DNA from 3 places in the Rhizobium sp. 9140 genome. Region 3 is predicted to be linked to each of the others. Evidence: riboswitches for the same ligand, from Rfam matches in the RefSeq annotation. Region 3 holds a riboswitch; each other region holds the start of a gene.
The links. A riboswitch is a leader RNA that binds a small molecule or an ion and turns the genes downstream of it on or off. The one in region 3 is predicted to bind cobalamin.
Positions count from the first base shown of each region.

Region 1: linked by a shared signal. The riboswitch ahead of GA0004734_RS07290 (aromatic ring-hydroxylating oxygenase subunit alpha) and the one ahead of cobU (bifunctional adenosylcobinamide kinase/adenosylcobinamide-phosphate guanylyltransferase) in region 3 are both predicted to bind cobalamin.
Region 2: linked by a shared signal. The riboswitch ahead of GA0004734_RS13645 (CbtB domain-containing protein) and the one ahead of cobU (bifunctional adenosylcobinamide kinase/adenosylcobinamide-phosphate guanylyltransferase) in region 3 are both predicted to bind cobalamin.

Region 1 is NZ_FJUR01000001.1:1,569,860-1,574,134, forward strand. It holds gene GA0004734_RS07280 (L-threonylcarbamoyladenylate synthase) at 1-783, opposite strand, end outside; gene GA0004734_RS07285 (DUF6656 family protein) at 850-1,443, opposite strand; cobalamin riboswitch at 1,752-1,930, shown strand; gene GA0004734_RS07290 (aromatic ring-hydroxylating oxygenase subunit alpha) at 1,989-3,233, shown strand; gene GA0004734_RS07295 (hybrid-cluster NAD(P)-dependent oxidoreductase) at 3,250-4,275, shown strand, end outside.
Region 2 is NZ_FJUR01000001.1:2,909,680-2,913,954, forward strand. It holds gene GA0004734_RS13630 (YciE/YciF ferroxidase family protein) at 37-540, opposite strand; gene GA0004734_RS13635 (hypothetical protein) at 713-1,246, shown strand; gene GA0004734_RS13640 (SRPBCC family protein) at 1,339-1,824, shown strand; cobalamin riboswitch at 1,875-2,136, shown strand; gene GA0004734_RS13645 (CbtB domain-containing protein) at 2,185-2,361, shown strand; gene GA0004734_RS13650 (CbtA family protein) at 2,568-3,326, shown strand; gene GA0004734_RS13655 (glucoamylase family protein) at 3,374-4,275, opposite strand, start outside.
Region 3 is NZ_FJUR01000001.1:2,698,544-2,702,818, reverse strand. It holds gene GA0004734_RS12730 (chloride channel protein) at 1-1,277, opposite strand, end outside; cobalamin riboswitch at 1,388-1,788, shown strand; gene cobU (bifunctional adenosylcobinamide kinase/adenosylcobinamide-phosphate guanylyltransferase) at 1,960-2,484, shown strand; gene cobW (cobalamin biosynthesis protein CobW) at 2,488-3,570, shown strand; gene cobN (cobaltochelatase subunit CobN) at 3,592-4,275, shown strand, end outside.

The DNA.
Region 1 (4,275 bases), 1.1 Mb from region 3:
CTCGCCGGAAAGGGCCGTCCCCCCGAAGCGGATCAGGGCCTCCCCCGGCCGCACATCCGTCGCATCCAGACGCACGGCGGCACCCGGCGCATAATGCGAGGCGAGCATGCCCGGCGCCTCCAAAGTGGCACCCGCTGAATCCTGCCGCAAAAGCCGCTGACCGGCCACAGTCTCGATGTCGGCCGCGTCCAGCCCGCCGGGACGCAGCAGGCGAAGCCGCCCGTTCTCCACCTTGACGATGGTCGATTCGAGCCCGATGCCCGCCGGTCCGGCGTCAAGAATGAGGTCGATGGCGGAACCGAGATCGTCGGCCACATGCGCGGCCATCGTCGGGCTGATGCGCCCCGAGGTGTTGGCGCTGGGTGCCGCCAGCGGTTTGCCAAAGGCGGCGATGACCTCGCGCGCGAAGCCGGCCGGCATCCGCAGGCCGAGCGTGTCGAGCCCGGCCGTGGCCAGCGCATGCACGGTGGCTCCGGGCGCACGCGTCACCACCAGCGTCAGCGGCCCCGGCCAGAAGGCTTCCGCCAGACGGCGCGATACGGGATCGAACAGGCCGTGGCGCGCGGCCATCTCCATATCGGACACATGCGAAATCAGGGGGTTGAAACGCGGCCGGCCCTTGACCTCATAGATCGAGGCAATCGCATCGGCCCGCGTCGCATCGGCCGCAAGCCCGTAAACGGTCTCCGTCGGCAGCGCGATCGGCCGGCCCCGCGTGAGCACATCCACGGCGCGCTCCAGCGCCCGCACCCGGTCGAGGGTCGTCTCGATGATCTCTGCCATGCGTCTCGCGCTTCCGCCCATTGAGGCGGCAGTCTTAGTGCAAAACGATAACGGCTGCAAAGCGTCTCAGAGCGCGCGGATGATCGTGCGCAGGGCGTCGTTGCGGGCGCCCAGCATCAGCACGTTCTTCAAGGCCGTCTTCGGGTCCTGCGTGCGGAAGAGGAGGCCGCCGTCGCGAACGGTCCGGTTGATCACGAGCTTGCCCTGCTCGCGGTCGAGGTCCATCGCGACGGCGAAATACATGCGCGAATATCCGCGGCGGACATCGTCGAAGAAATGTTCGTCCTTGCCGATTTCGCAGAAGAAGTTGGCCATGTAGAACGACCAGCGGACATCGTCATAGTCCGCGAATTTGGTGCGCGCCGCCGTCACATGACAGTAGCCGAGATGCGGGCTGCCATCGAGCGTGCGGTGGAAGATCATCTTGGGAAAGCGGATAGACGCGTGGAAGCCGCTGATACGGTCGTAGGCGAGCGTGCCGGCGGCCTCAAGCTTGCGGCCCGTCCGTTCGGCCACTTCCTTGTGCGTCAGGTAGCGCTTTGCGGCGCGCGCCTCGGATGTCGCGCGGTTGATCCGGCCGGTGCGCAGGTAATCCGTGTACACGCCCCCGCGTGGTTCCTGGGGAGCCTTGGCATCATCGAAGTAGCGCAGGTTGGCCATGGTCTGGTCCAGCATGGATGATCTTCCTTTTGCATGGTCTTACGGGCCGGCCATGGCGCGAGGCTTGCGTCATCCGGCCATTCGCCTTGGGGCAGGCAGCAGGGGCGCACGCCTCGATGTCGCAAATGCGCACCCGGCAACGACGCATCGGCCTGACCGGGAAAGCGACATCTGCCGAAATGTCTCGCATCGTCTTGTTTATCTTGAAGGATCGACGCACGAAGTCGCAAAAATGGCCCGCAAATGCGCGTGTCGTCTTTCTCAAATCGCGTGTCGCTTCTTGGCCTCTGAAATCGGCCGGCGCGGCGTTAGAGTGAGAGGCTCAAGGCGCTGGTTTCAAAGGGATCCGGACACATTATTGGGAAGCCGGTCGGAACCGGGCGCTGCGCCCGCAACGGTGGTGGAGCATGAAGCCGGCGATCCTTGTCACGGATCGGCCTGGCCCAGCCCCTGAGCCCGGACACCTGTCTTGGCGACGATGTGACGGACTTTGATGTGAATGTCGTGGTGCGGCGGGTTGCCGGGTTTAAATAAGGAACGGGAACATGGATTTTCGCAGCGAAGTACTCCGCACGCTCCGGAACCGGCGCGAGACCCACAGCCTCGAGCAGGCATTCTACACGGATCCAGATCTCTACAAGCTCGACATGGAGGAGATCTGGTACAAGGACTGGCTGTTCATCGGCCATGACTGCGAGATCCCCAAGGCCGGAAATTACTTCACGGTCCAGATCGGCGACTATCCCGTCGTCGTCACCCGCGACCGCCAGGGCGCCATCCATGCCCTGCACAATGCCTGCCGCCACCGCGGTTCGCGCGTCTGCACGCAGGCCAAGGGTGCCTCGGCGCGGCTCGTCTGTCCCTATCACAACTGGACCTACGAACTGGACGGCAAGCTGATGTTCGCCCGTCAGATGGGCGAGGACTTCGACAAATCCGCACACGGCCTGAAGCCCGTCGCCTGCGAGACGATTGCCGGCTATATCTTCGTCAGCCTAGCGGCCGAGCCGCTGGATTTTGCGCCCGTGCGCGACATGGTCACGTCCTACCTCGCGCCGCACAATCTCAAGGACACGAAGGTCGCCTATGAGAGCACCATCGTGGAGAAGGGCAACTGGAAGCTCGTCTGGGAAAACAACCGCGAGTGCTATCACTGCGCCAGCAACCACCCGGAGCTTTGCCGCACCTATCCCGAAGCCCCTTCGGCCACCGGCGTTCAGGGTGCCAAGGATGATCCGGTCATTTTCGAGCACTGGAGTCGCTGCGAAGCCGCCGGCCTGCCGAGCGAATTCCGCATCGATCCGACGGGCCAGTTCCGCGTCGCGCGCATGCCGCTCATTCAGGATGCCGAGAGCTACACCATGTCCGGCGCCCGCGCCGTCAAGCGCCGCCTGTCCGACGCCGTGCCCCAGAGCCATATCGGCACGCTGCTGATGTTCCATTACCCGAGCACCTGGAACCATGTGCTCGCCGACCACGCCATCACGTTCCGCGTGCTGCCGCTCGGCCCCGAACTGACGCAGGTCACCACCAAATGGCTGGTCCACAAGGATGCCGTCGAGGGTGTCGATTACAATCTCGAGGAACTGACGCATGTCTGGACCGAGACCAACGATCAAGACCGCCAGATCGTAGAGGAAAACGCCTTCGGCATCCGCTCGCCGGCCTATGAGCCTGGTCCCTATTCCCCCGAGCACGAAGGCGGCGTCATGCAGTTCGTCGAATGGTACACGAAATTCATGCAGGAGCGCCTGACCGGCGTCCGCGCGCCGCTCGTGCGCGTGGCCTGACATGAGCCAAGGTCGCATGACAGTCGTATCGCCGTTCCGTCACTTCGACGAACTCCAGCCCTGGAACGATCGCCAGCACCTGCTCGAATGCATCGCGGTGACGCTCGAGGCGCCCGACGTCATGACCTTCGTGTTCAAGTCGGATCGCGACGGCTGGTTCCGCTACCTGCCGGGCCAGTTCGTCACGCTCGAAATCCCGGTGACGGCCGACGATCCGGTCATGCGGACCTATACGCTGTCCTCGACGCCTTCGCGCCCCTTCTCCATCGCCGTCACGGTGAAGGCGCAGGCGACCTCGATCGGCACACGCTGGATGTTCGAGAACCTGCGCCCGGGCATGACGCTGAAGGCGTTCGGCCCGCTCGGTGACTTCTCCTTCGTGCGCTATCCCGGCGAGAAGTACCTTTTCGTCTCAGCGGGTTCCGGCATCACGCCGATGATGTCGATGACGCGCTGGTTTTCCGATTGCGCGCCGCAGACCGATGTCGCCTTCGTCTCCTGCGCCCGCCGTCCGGACGATCTGCTGTTCCGCGCCGAACTGGAAACACTGGCTGCCGGCATGCCCAACCTGTCGCTTGGCTTCGTCGTTGAGGGTCACGAACCCCGCCATGGCTGGCACGGCCTGCGCGGTCGCATCGACGCTACCAAGGTGGCGCTGCTCGCGCCCGACTTCATGAGCCGCACGGTGTTCTGCTGCGGTCCTGAACCGTTCATGCGCGGCGTGCGCGAACTGCTGCAGGCATCCGGGTTCGACATGGCCCGCTACCACGAGGAAAGCTTCCAGCCCGCCGCAGCGCCGAATGTCGATGAACTCGCCGTTCGCGCCGGTGCGGGCGACGCTGCCGGCGAGGCCGATAGCGACCAGCCGATCGTCGCCCCCACCGTCATCTTCACCATGGCCGGCAAGGAAGCGAAATGCATCCCCGGCCAGACCGTGCTCCAGACCGCCCGCGCCGCCGGCGTGCGCATCGGCGCCGCCTGCGAAAGCGGTCTCTGCGGCACCTGCCGCGTCATGAAGATCTCCGGCGAGGTCGACATGAGC
Region 2 (4,275 bases), 210 kb from region 3:
GGCTGGCGTTTTCATTCGTAGCACCTGGCCTGAAGCTCAGGCAGCCTTCGCCTTGTCCATGGCGGTGGCGTTGACGGCCTTCGACAGCTTCGTCAGGTCGGCGTCGGTCTTTTCTTCCTGCTTCAGCGTCTCGTCGAGCAGCTTGACGGCTTCATCGAGACCGAGCAGACCAGCCCAGGTCTTCAGCGTGCCGTAGCGCGCCATTTCGTAGTGCTCGACGGCTTGCGCCGTGGCCAGCAGGCCCGCATCGACGGCCGGCGAGCCCTTGAATTCCTCAAGAACTTCCTCGCCTTCCTCGATAATGCCTTCGATGGCGGCACAGGTCTTACCGGTGGCACGCTTGCCGAAGATGTCGAAGACCTGCTGAAGGCGTTCAATCTGGCCTTCGGTCTCTTCGCGATGCTTTTCGAAAGCGGCCTTCAGGTCCGGGCTCTGTGCGCCGCGGGCCATCTTCGGCAGCGTCTTCGCAATCTTCTTTTCAGCGTAGTAGACATCCTTGAGCATGTCGTGGAACAGGTCCTCGAGTGCTTTTCCTGCCATTGTTCTATCCTTTCACGGGTCCGCGGGACAGGTTTGTCGCCGCGGTGGTTCAAACGGTGTTTCTGCGGCTGAGGAACTTGGTGATCTCACCTTTGTTCCCGGTTTGATTCACCGCATGCGCTTTCAACCCGACCGTGTCGTCCCTATATATAGGTGCATGGGGAGGCAGTTCATGCTTTGGATTTCGCTCGCGATCGCGAGCCTTGTGGTCGTCGCGCTTGCCGTCTGGGACCAGCGGTTTCGCAAGATGGCCGAGCCGGCGCTTTCGGTGCTCGTCGCCGTCGGCCTCATCAGCGCCTTCGTCGTCTGGTGGACCGACGACAATGCCCGCCCGTCCGAACCTCTGTCGCCGGTCACCGCGGATCAGCCTGTCGCCACGATCGCGGAGAGCCAGGTCCGGTTGGAAAACCTTCAGTTTGAAAAGAGCACACCCGCGAGCAGCTATGTGGTAACCGGCACGGTCCATAATGACAGCACCGCCTTCCTCGACTATTTCACCCTCGACGTCACGCTCGACGATTGCCCGGCCGGCGCCTGCCGCACGATCGGTCGCGACGACGCGCTGATCATCTCCCGCATCCCGCCGGGTCATTCCGCGCCGCTCCGGTCCTCCCTCGTCTTCCCGGCACCACGCACCGGCCCGCCCGAGGCTCCGCAGTGGACCACCGCGATCGTCAAGATCCAGTCCTCCCCTGCCGGTCCGTAACCGATGTTCGAAGCCGATCGCAAAGACCTCGACAGTCGGCGCCGAATGACGGAAACTCGGCAAAACAGACGAGCCGCCCCAGGACAATGCCCATGCCCGAGCCTATGACAGTACCCACCACCTCCGACGATCGCGACCTCGTCATCACCCGCCACATCCATGTCACGCCGAACGCGCTGTTCCGCTGCTGGACGGAGCCTGCTCTTCTCCAGCAATGGTTCGTGCCGAAACCGTGGACGATCGCGGCGGCCGAGGTCGATTTGCGCGTCGGCGGCTCAAACCTCATCGTCATGAGAAGCCCGGAAGGTGAGGAAATGCCCAATCGCGGCGTCTACCTCGAGGTTGTGCAGGATCGGAAGATCGTCTTTACCGACGCCTATATCCACGCATGGACGCCCTCCGAAAAGCCCTTCATGACCGGCATCATCACCTTCGAGCCGGAGGATGGTGGTACGCGCTACACGGCCCGCGTCCGCCACTGGACGAAGACCGACCGCGACGCGCATGAGCAGATGGGCTTTCAAGAGGGCTGGAACCAGTGCGCGGACCAGCTCGCGGCCCTTGCCGCGACCCTCTGATCTGAGACGCAGGCGGACCGGTGCGATTGACAGCCCTTCCGCAGGCGTCATAGTGATGCTCATCAATAGGTTCTCCGGGTGCCACACCATCCGGGGAGTAAATGGGAACGTGACGGGTGGACCCAGTGCGGCACCTCAATCACGGCCGACCCCGCGACTGTAGAGCGGTCAGGGTCTTTCATGCCGGGCGACCGGTAGAAGTCACTGCGGAAACGGGAAACCGGATCTGCGGGAAGGCGAGAAAGACCCGACGGTGCCATTGGGCATCAGACGCCGCGAGCCAGGACACCTGCCGATTGATGCCGGGCATGTCGCCCAAATGAGTGGGACACGTCCCACGTTGCCATCACGGAGGTTGTCATGGCTGTTACCAACGCATCCGGCGTTTCGCTTTCTCTCAATGACCGCATGATTGCGGGTCTCCTTTCCCTGTGCATCGGGGCGTTCCTCGTGTTCGGAGCAGGTCTGGCCAATTCGGCCGTGCTGCACGACACCGCGCACGACGTCCGCCATGCGTTCGGCTTCCCCTGCCACTAGGGTAAACAAGCCCGATCTCCCAAGCGACAGGCGAACGCAAGCCTCGTGACCGGGCCTTGCGTTGCTGACGCCTGCATGCCCGACGCGACCGCCTCTGTGTGACCGCATCGGTCGCGCTGCGCATTGTCGTGCGGATCGATCGGATCATCCCACACCTGCACAGGACGACGGCACGCCGGTAAGGCGTTGCTCCGAAAGGTATAACCATGATCGTCAAGACACTTCTGGCCGCCATCTGCGCCGGCCTCATCGCGGGCCTGTTCATGACCGCCGCGCAGGAACTCCGCGTCGTGCCGCTGATCCTCCACGCCGAAACCTACGAGGGAGAACCTGCCCACGGAACACCCGCGGCACACGAGCATTCCGCACGCGAATCCGGCGCGCTGCTCCAGTCCCTCGCATCCGCGCTTCAGCCGGTAACGCCCGCCTATGCGCATGATGGCGAGGTACACGAGGATGGCGGCATCATGTTCGGTCTGAGCCGCTTCTCCGGGACGCTGATGGCCAATCTGGTGACGGGCGTCGGCTTCGGATTGCTTCTGGGCGGCCTCGGCGTTCTCATCGGCAACCCGCCGACCTTGCGCACCGGCCTCACCTGGGGTGCCCTCGGCTGGCTCTCGGTCCACATGCTTCCGGCTCTCGGCCTTCCGCCCGAACTGCCCGGCTTTCCCGCCGCCGATCTCGGCGATCGCCAGACGTGGTGGCTCGTCACCACGACGCTCTCGGCGCTCGGTCTCGGCCTGATCGCGCTGCGAACGGAAATCGTGGCCAAGGGTGTTGGCCTTGTTCTCCTCGCTCTGCCCCACATCTACGGCGCACCCCAGCCCGGCGATATCGCGAGCCCGGTTCCCGCTGTTCTCGGCGCGGAATTCGCAGTGGCTGCCCTGGCGACGACGCTGGCCTTCTGGCTCGTCCTCGGCATCGTCTCCGGCGCCATCAACGACCGCTTCCTCAAGACGGCATGACAAACATGCTACCCCCTTATCTGGAAGGTCGCATGATCATATGGAGCTTACAGCCACCCACCCGCGAAACCGGCGCGCTTCAGCCCGCGCCGAATGGGAGCCGACTGGCGCAGGAGGTTCCAGAAGAAGCCGGTCCTGTGGTTCTCGATCATCATCAGCAGAATGCCTTGATCAAGGCCGATCCGCCGCGTGTTCATCCAGCCTTCCGCCGTGCGGGCCGGTACGCTCGGATTGAAGCTTCCGATGAAGCCGTCTTCCTCGATCACACCCGGATAGGTCTCAAGGATATGCCGGGTTCCGGAAAGTGCCGCTTTTTCGTCGAACGGCAGGCAGGAAAGGGGCGCCCAAGGGGCCAGCGTCCCGTCATCCGGGCCGAACGGCGCACCACGCGCGGCATAGCCCGAAAAATTCTGCTGGCGACCATCCCGCAGACGACGCGAACGCTCAGGCCCGTCGCAAGCGGTCAGCCCCCAGCAATCCGCGCCGTAACCCACAAAGGACTCCGGGTTTCGCTCCGCGTAGTCACGCTGCAGATCGATGGCGAGGCGGGTGTTCTCGAAGTAATCGCTGTCATGCTCGACCATTGCCGTATCACGGATGCCTCGGAAGTCGATCCAGGCATGGGAGAACAGATGGATGAACAACGGTCCGGCATAGAGGAACGGCTTGCCCAGAGCCTCCCTCCAGTCGCACTGGTTGCCGAAGGCGATGTAGCTGTTGGCCGGGATCGGGTAGGACGGCGAGGACAGCGCCAGCGTGTACAAAATGACCGCCTCGCTATATCCATGCCAGCGATAGGGAAGGAAACCGCTGCGCGGCTTCCAGCCGAGCGCCAGCGTATCCTGCTCGTCCAGCGCCCAAGCCCAGTTGGCACGGGCATAAACCATATCGGCGATGTCCCGGATCTCCTTTTCCGCAGGCGTGTTCTCGGAAAAATATGTACCGACCG
Region 3 (4,275 bases):
ATGACGGCCGCCAGCACCAGCGTGGTGATCGGGAAGTCGCCGGTGATCTCCAGCGCGAGAAACGTCATCGTCAGCGGCCCTCCGATAATGGCGACCGCAAGCGAACTCATGCCGACCACGGCATAGATGACCGGCGTCAGCGTGGTGTCGCCAAAGACGTAAGGTACGACGCCGGCAAAGACCTTGCCGAGCAATGCGCCCATGAACAGCGAGGCGAAGAACAGCCCGCCGCGAAAGCCCGAGCCGATCGAGACCGCGGTTGCGACCGACTTCATCAGGAACAGGCCGATCAGCATGGCGAAGGGCGTGGCGTGCGCGAGGTTCAGATGCAGGGCGCCGTGACCGCCGGAGAGCACCTGCGGCGAGATGGTGGCGAGCAGCCCGACGACGACACCGCCGATAGCGGGGCGCAGCGGCGCGGGGATGTCGCTCTTGCGGGCGACCTCTTCCGTCAGCGACACGCCCTTCATGATGAGAATGGCGACGCCGGCGCAAAGCGCGCCGAGGAGGATGGCCGGCACGTAGTCTCCGGGGACGACATCGCCGAATGCGCCGATGTCGATGGTGAATTCTTCGCCCCAGAGCAGGCGCGTCACGAGGTTGGCGACCAGCGCGGAGACGACGACCGGGGTCAGCGAGGCGATGGTGTAGGAGCCGATGATCAGCTCGAAGGCGTAAAAGGCGCCCGTCAGCGGCGCGTTGAAGGCCGCCGCGATAGCACCCGCCGCGCCGCAGCCGAGCAGCGTGCGCAGATCGTTGCGCCGTAATTTCAGATTCACACCGATCTTCGATGCAAGACCGGAGGCGAGCTGCGTGTAGCCGGCCTCCAGACCGACCGACGCGCCGAAACCATTGGAGACGAGGTTCTGCACCGCGACGACGATGCTGTCGGTCAGGGACATCCGCCCCCCGTGCAGCGCATTCGCCTCGATCGGGTCCACCATCGCCTTCTTACGCCAGAGCGCAAGGCCCATCATGATTAGGCCCAGCAGCAGTCCGCCGACGATCGGCGCCATAAGAATGGCGATCTGGCCCTTGAGGTCGGCGGAACTGACGCGCTCATATTCTGAAATACCGAAGATCAGCTTGTGCAGCTGCAACGAGATGAAGCTCATGGCGATGACGGCGAGCCCTGAGGTCAGGCCGACGACGATGCCGGCGACGAGCAGCCCGACCTCGCTGCGCCGGGCGAAGATGCGCCATTCCGAAAAGGTGACGGATTTCCGGGCCAGGCGCTTCACGCGGGCAAGGGTCAGGGACTTCAGGATGTCGGGCATGTCAGGCTCGATCTCGTCGGGCGTCTCCAGGGGTGAAACGCGATGGATCTTCGGGTCGGGCGATGGGGCCGACATAGCGCGGATGATTGACTTGATCCAGCGACGCGCCTAATCTTATCGGCATGGATGGTTCCCGTGCGGCGCGTGTCGTTCGGGAGTAAATGGGAATGCGAAGGGATGGACCCATACAGGGCATCCTCATCGCAGCCGACCCCGCGACTGTAGAACGGTCAGGGTTCGCCATCCGGTCTCGTCCGAAGGGCGACGGACCATGCCGCGTGGTGCGGCTGGCGTCACCAGACGGGCAGGGCCGGAAAAGCCACTGAAACAGCGATGCGAGCAACCGGGGTCGGACGCCTCTTTATCTACGAATCGTCCACCTCTTCGACATCGACCCGACGGTCAAACGCCGGGCAACCTGTTTCGGGAAGGCGAGGCGAACCCGTTCTCAGGGCTTTCGCCCTGCGTGACGCCGTGAGCCAGGAGACCTGCCAGCCACACCGCGCCGCATCCTCATGATGCTGCGTTCCAGCGCCAGCACGGAGGTTGTCGTGGCACACGAGACGTTCGCCCACCGGGTTTTCCGGGCCGGCGGTTTTTACCCATGCCCGTCCGGTGTATACCGGAGCCGCAGGCTGCCTTCGCTTCCATGGAACGGGAGCAGCGGGATAGCCGCGCGCGCATGACATCTCCCCTTCACGGTGCCACACTCGTGCTTGGCGGCGCACGCTCCGGCAAGTCGAACTTTGCCGAGCGGCTGGCTGTGGAAACGGGTCTTGTCCGGCATTACATCGCCACGGGCCGCGCCTTCGATGACGAGATGCGCACGCGGATCGACACCCACAGGACGTCGCGCGGCGATCTCTGGACGACGCATGAGGAGCCGTTCGATCTCGTTGGCCGTCTCTCGGTCATAGACGCCGTCGGCTGCGTCGTTCTTGTCGATTGCCTGACGCTCTGGGTCACAAATCTCATGCTGGAAGAGCGCGATGTCGCGGCGGAATCGGAGCGGCTCGTCGCCAGCCTTTCGGCGCTTCGCGCCTCCGTCATTTTCGTTTCCAACGAGGTGGGCCTCGGCATCGTGCCGGATAACCGCATGGCGCGGGACTTCCGCGATCACGCCGGCCGGCTCCACCAGCAGGTCGCGGCGCAGGCACGCGACGTCTATTTCGTGGCGGCAGGACTGCCGCTCAAGATGAAGGGTTAATCCATGACATTTTCAAAGACCGGCGACCGGACAAACCCGGGCGCCAAGATCCCCGCGACCGTCATCACCGGCTTTCTCGGTGCCGGCAAGACGACGATGATCCGCAACATTCTGGAAAATGCGGAAGGCCGGCGGATCGCGCTGATCATCAACGAGTTCGGCGATCTCGGCGTTGACGGCGACGTCCTGAAGGGCTGCGGCGCCGAGGCGTGCAGCGAGGACGATATCATCGAGCTGACCAATGGCTGCATCTGCTGCACGGTGGCGGATGATTTCATTCCCACCATGACCCGCCTTCTGGAGCGGGACGGACGCCCCGACCATATCGTCATCGAAACCTCCGGCCTTGCACTCCCTCAGCCGCTGATCGCCGCGTTCAACTGGCCGGATATCCGCACGCAGGTGACGGTGGACGGCGTGATCACCGTGGTGGACAGCGCCGCCGTCGCCGCCGGGCGCTTTGCCGACGATCACGACAAGGTGGATGCCGCGCGCGCGCAGGACGACAATCTCGACCACGAGAGCCCGATCGAGGAGCTGTTCGAAGACCAGCTGACCGCCGCCGACCTCATCGTCCTCAACAAGACCGACCTCCTGGATGCAGCCGGCATCGACGCCGTCCGCCGCGAGGTCGCTTCGCGCACGATCCGCAAGCCGATGATGATCGAAGCCGCCAACGGCGCGGTGCCGGCCTCCGTTCTGCTCGGCCTCGGCGTCGGCACGGAGGACGATATCGCCAACCGCAAGTCCCACCACGAGATGGAGCATGAGGCCGGCGAGGAGCACGACCACGACGAGTTTGCCAGTTTCGTTGTGGAACTCGGCCCGATTTCCGATCCCGCAGCCTTCGTATCGCGGCTGAAGGACATCGTCTCTGCGCATGATGTCCTGCGGCTGAAGGGCTTTGCGGATGTTCCCGGCAAGCCGATGCGGCTTCTGATCCAGGCCGTGGGAACGCGGATCGATCCCTATTTCGACCGTGCATGGGCAACCGGTGAAGCCCGCCGCACGCGTCTCGTCGTCATCGGCCTTCACGATCTCGACGAGGCGGCGGTGCGTGCTGCCATCGTCGCGTCTGCGGCATAAGACGGACGGGATTGGCGGCGGATGCATCTTCTTCTTGCGCAGAAAGGCACGATCTCGGACGGGGACGAGGCCATCGATCTCGGTCAGTCGCCGGGCGAGATCCTCTTCCTCTCCGCCGCCGATACGGAGCTTTCCGCCATCGCCAGCGCCTGCAAGGCCGAACCCGACGGGCGGACCCTGCGGGCGGCAAGCCTCCTCTCGCTGAAGCACCCGATGTCGGTCGATACCTATGTCGAGCGTACCGCGCGGCATGCAAAGCTGATAATCGTACGGGCACTCGGCGGCGCTTCCTATTTCCAGTATGTGTTGGAAGCCCTTCACGCCACGGCCGTGACCCATAGAGCAAAAATCGCCGTGCTCCCCGGTTATGACAAGCCGGATCCGGCGCTCGATGCCTATTCCACCGTGTCCGCAGACGATCGGGCGGCGATGCTCGCCTATTTCACCGAGGGCGGCCCTGAGAATATGCAGCGGTTCCTTGCGTATGCCCATGCACTCGTCGATGACGGCGAGCGGCCGGCGGCGGCAACGCCGCTGTTGCGGGCCGGCATCTGGTCGCCGCACGAGGGTATCGTCGGCGCGGAGAACTGGGGGCGAACGCACGCCGGAAGTCAGCCGATCGTGGCGCTCTGCTTCTACCGTGCGCTCGTCCAGTCCGGCGAGACACGACCTGTTGCAGCCCTGGTCGAGGCCCTTTCGGCCGAG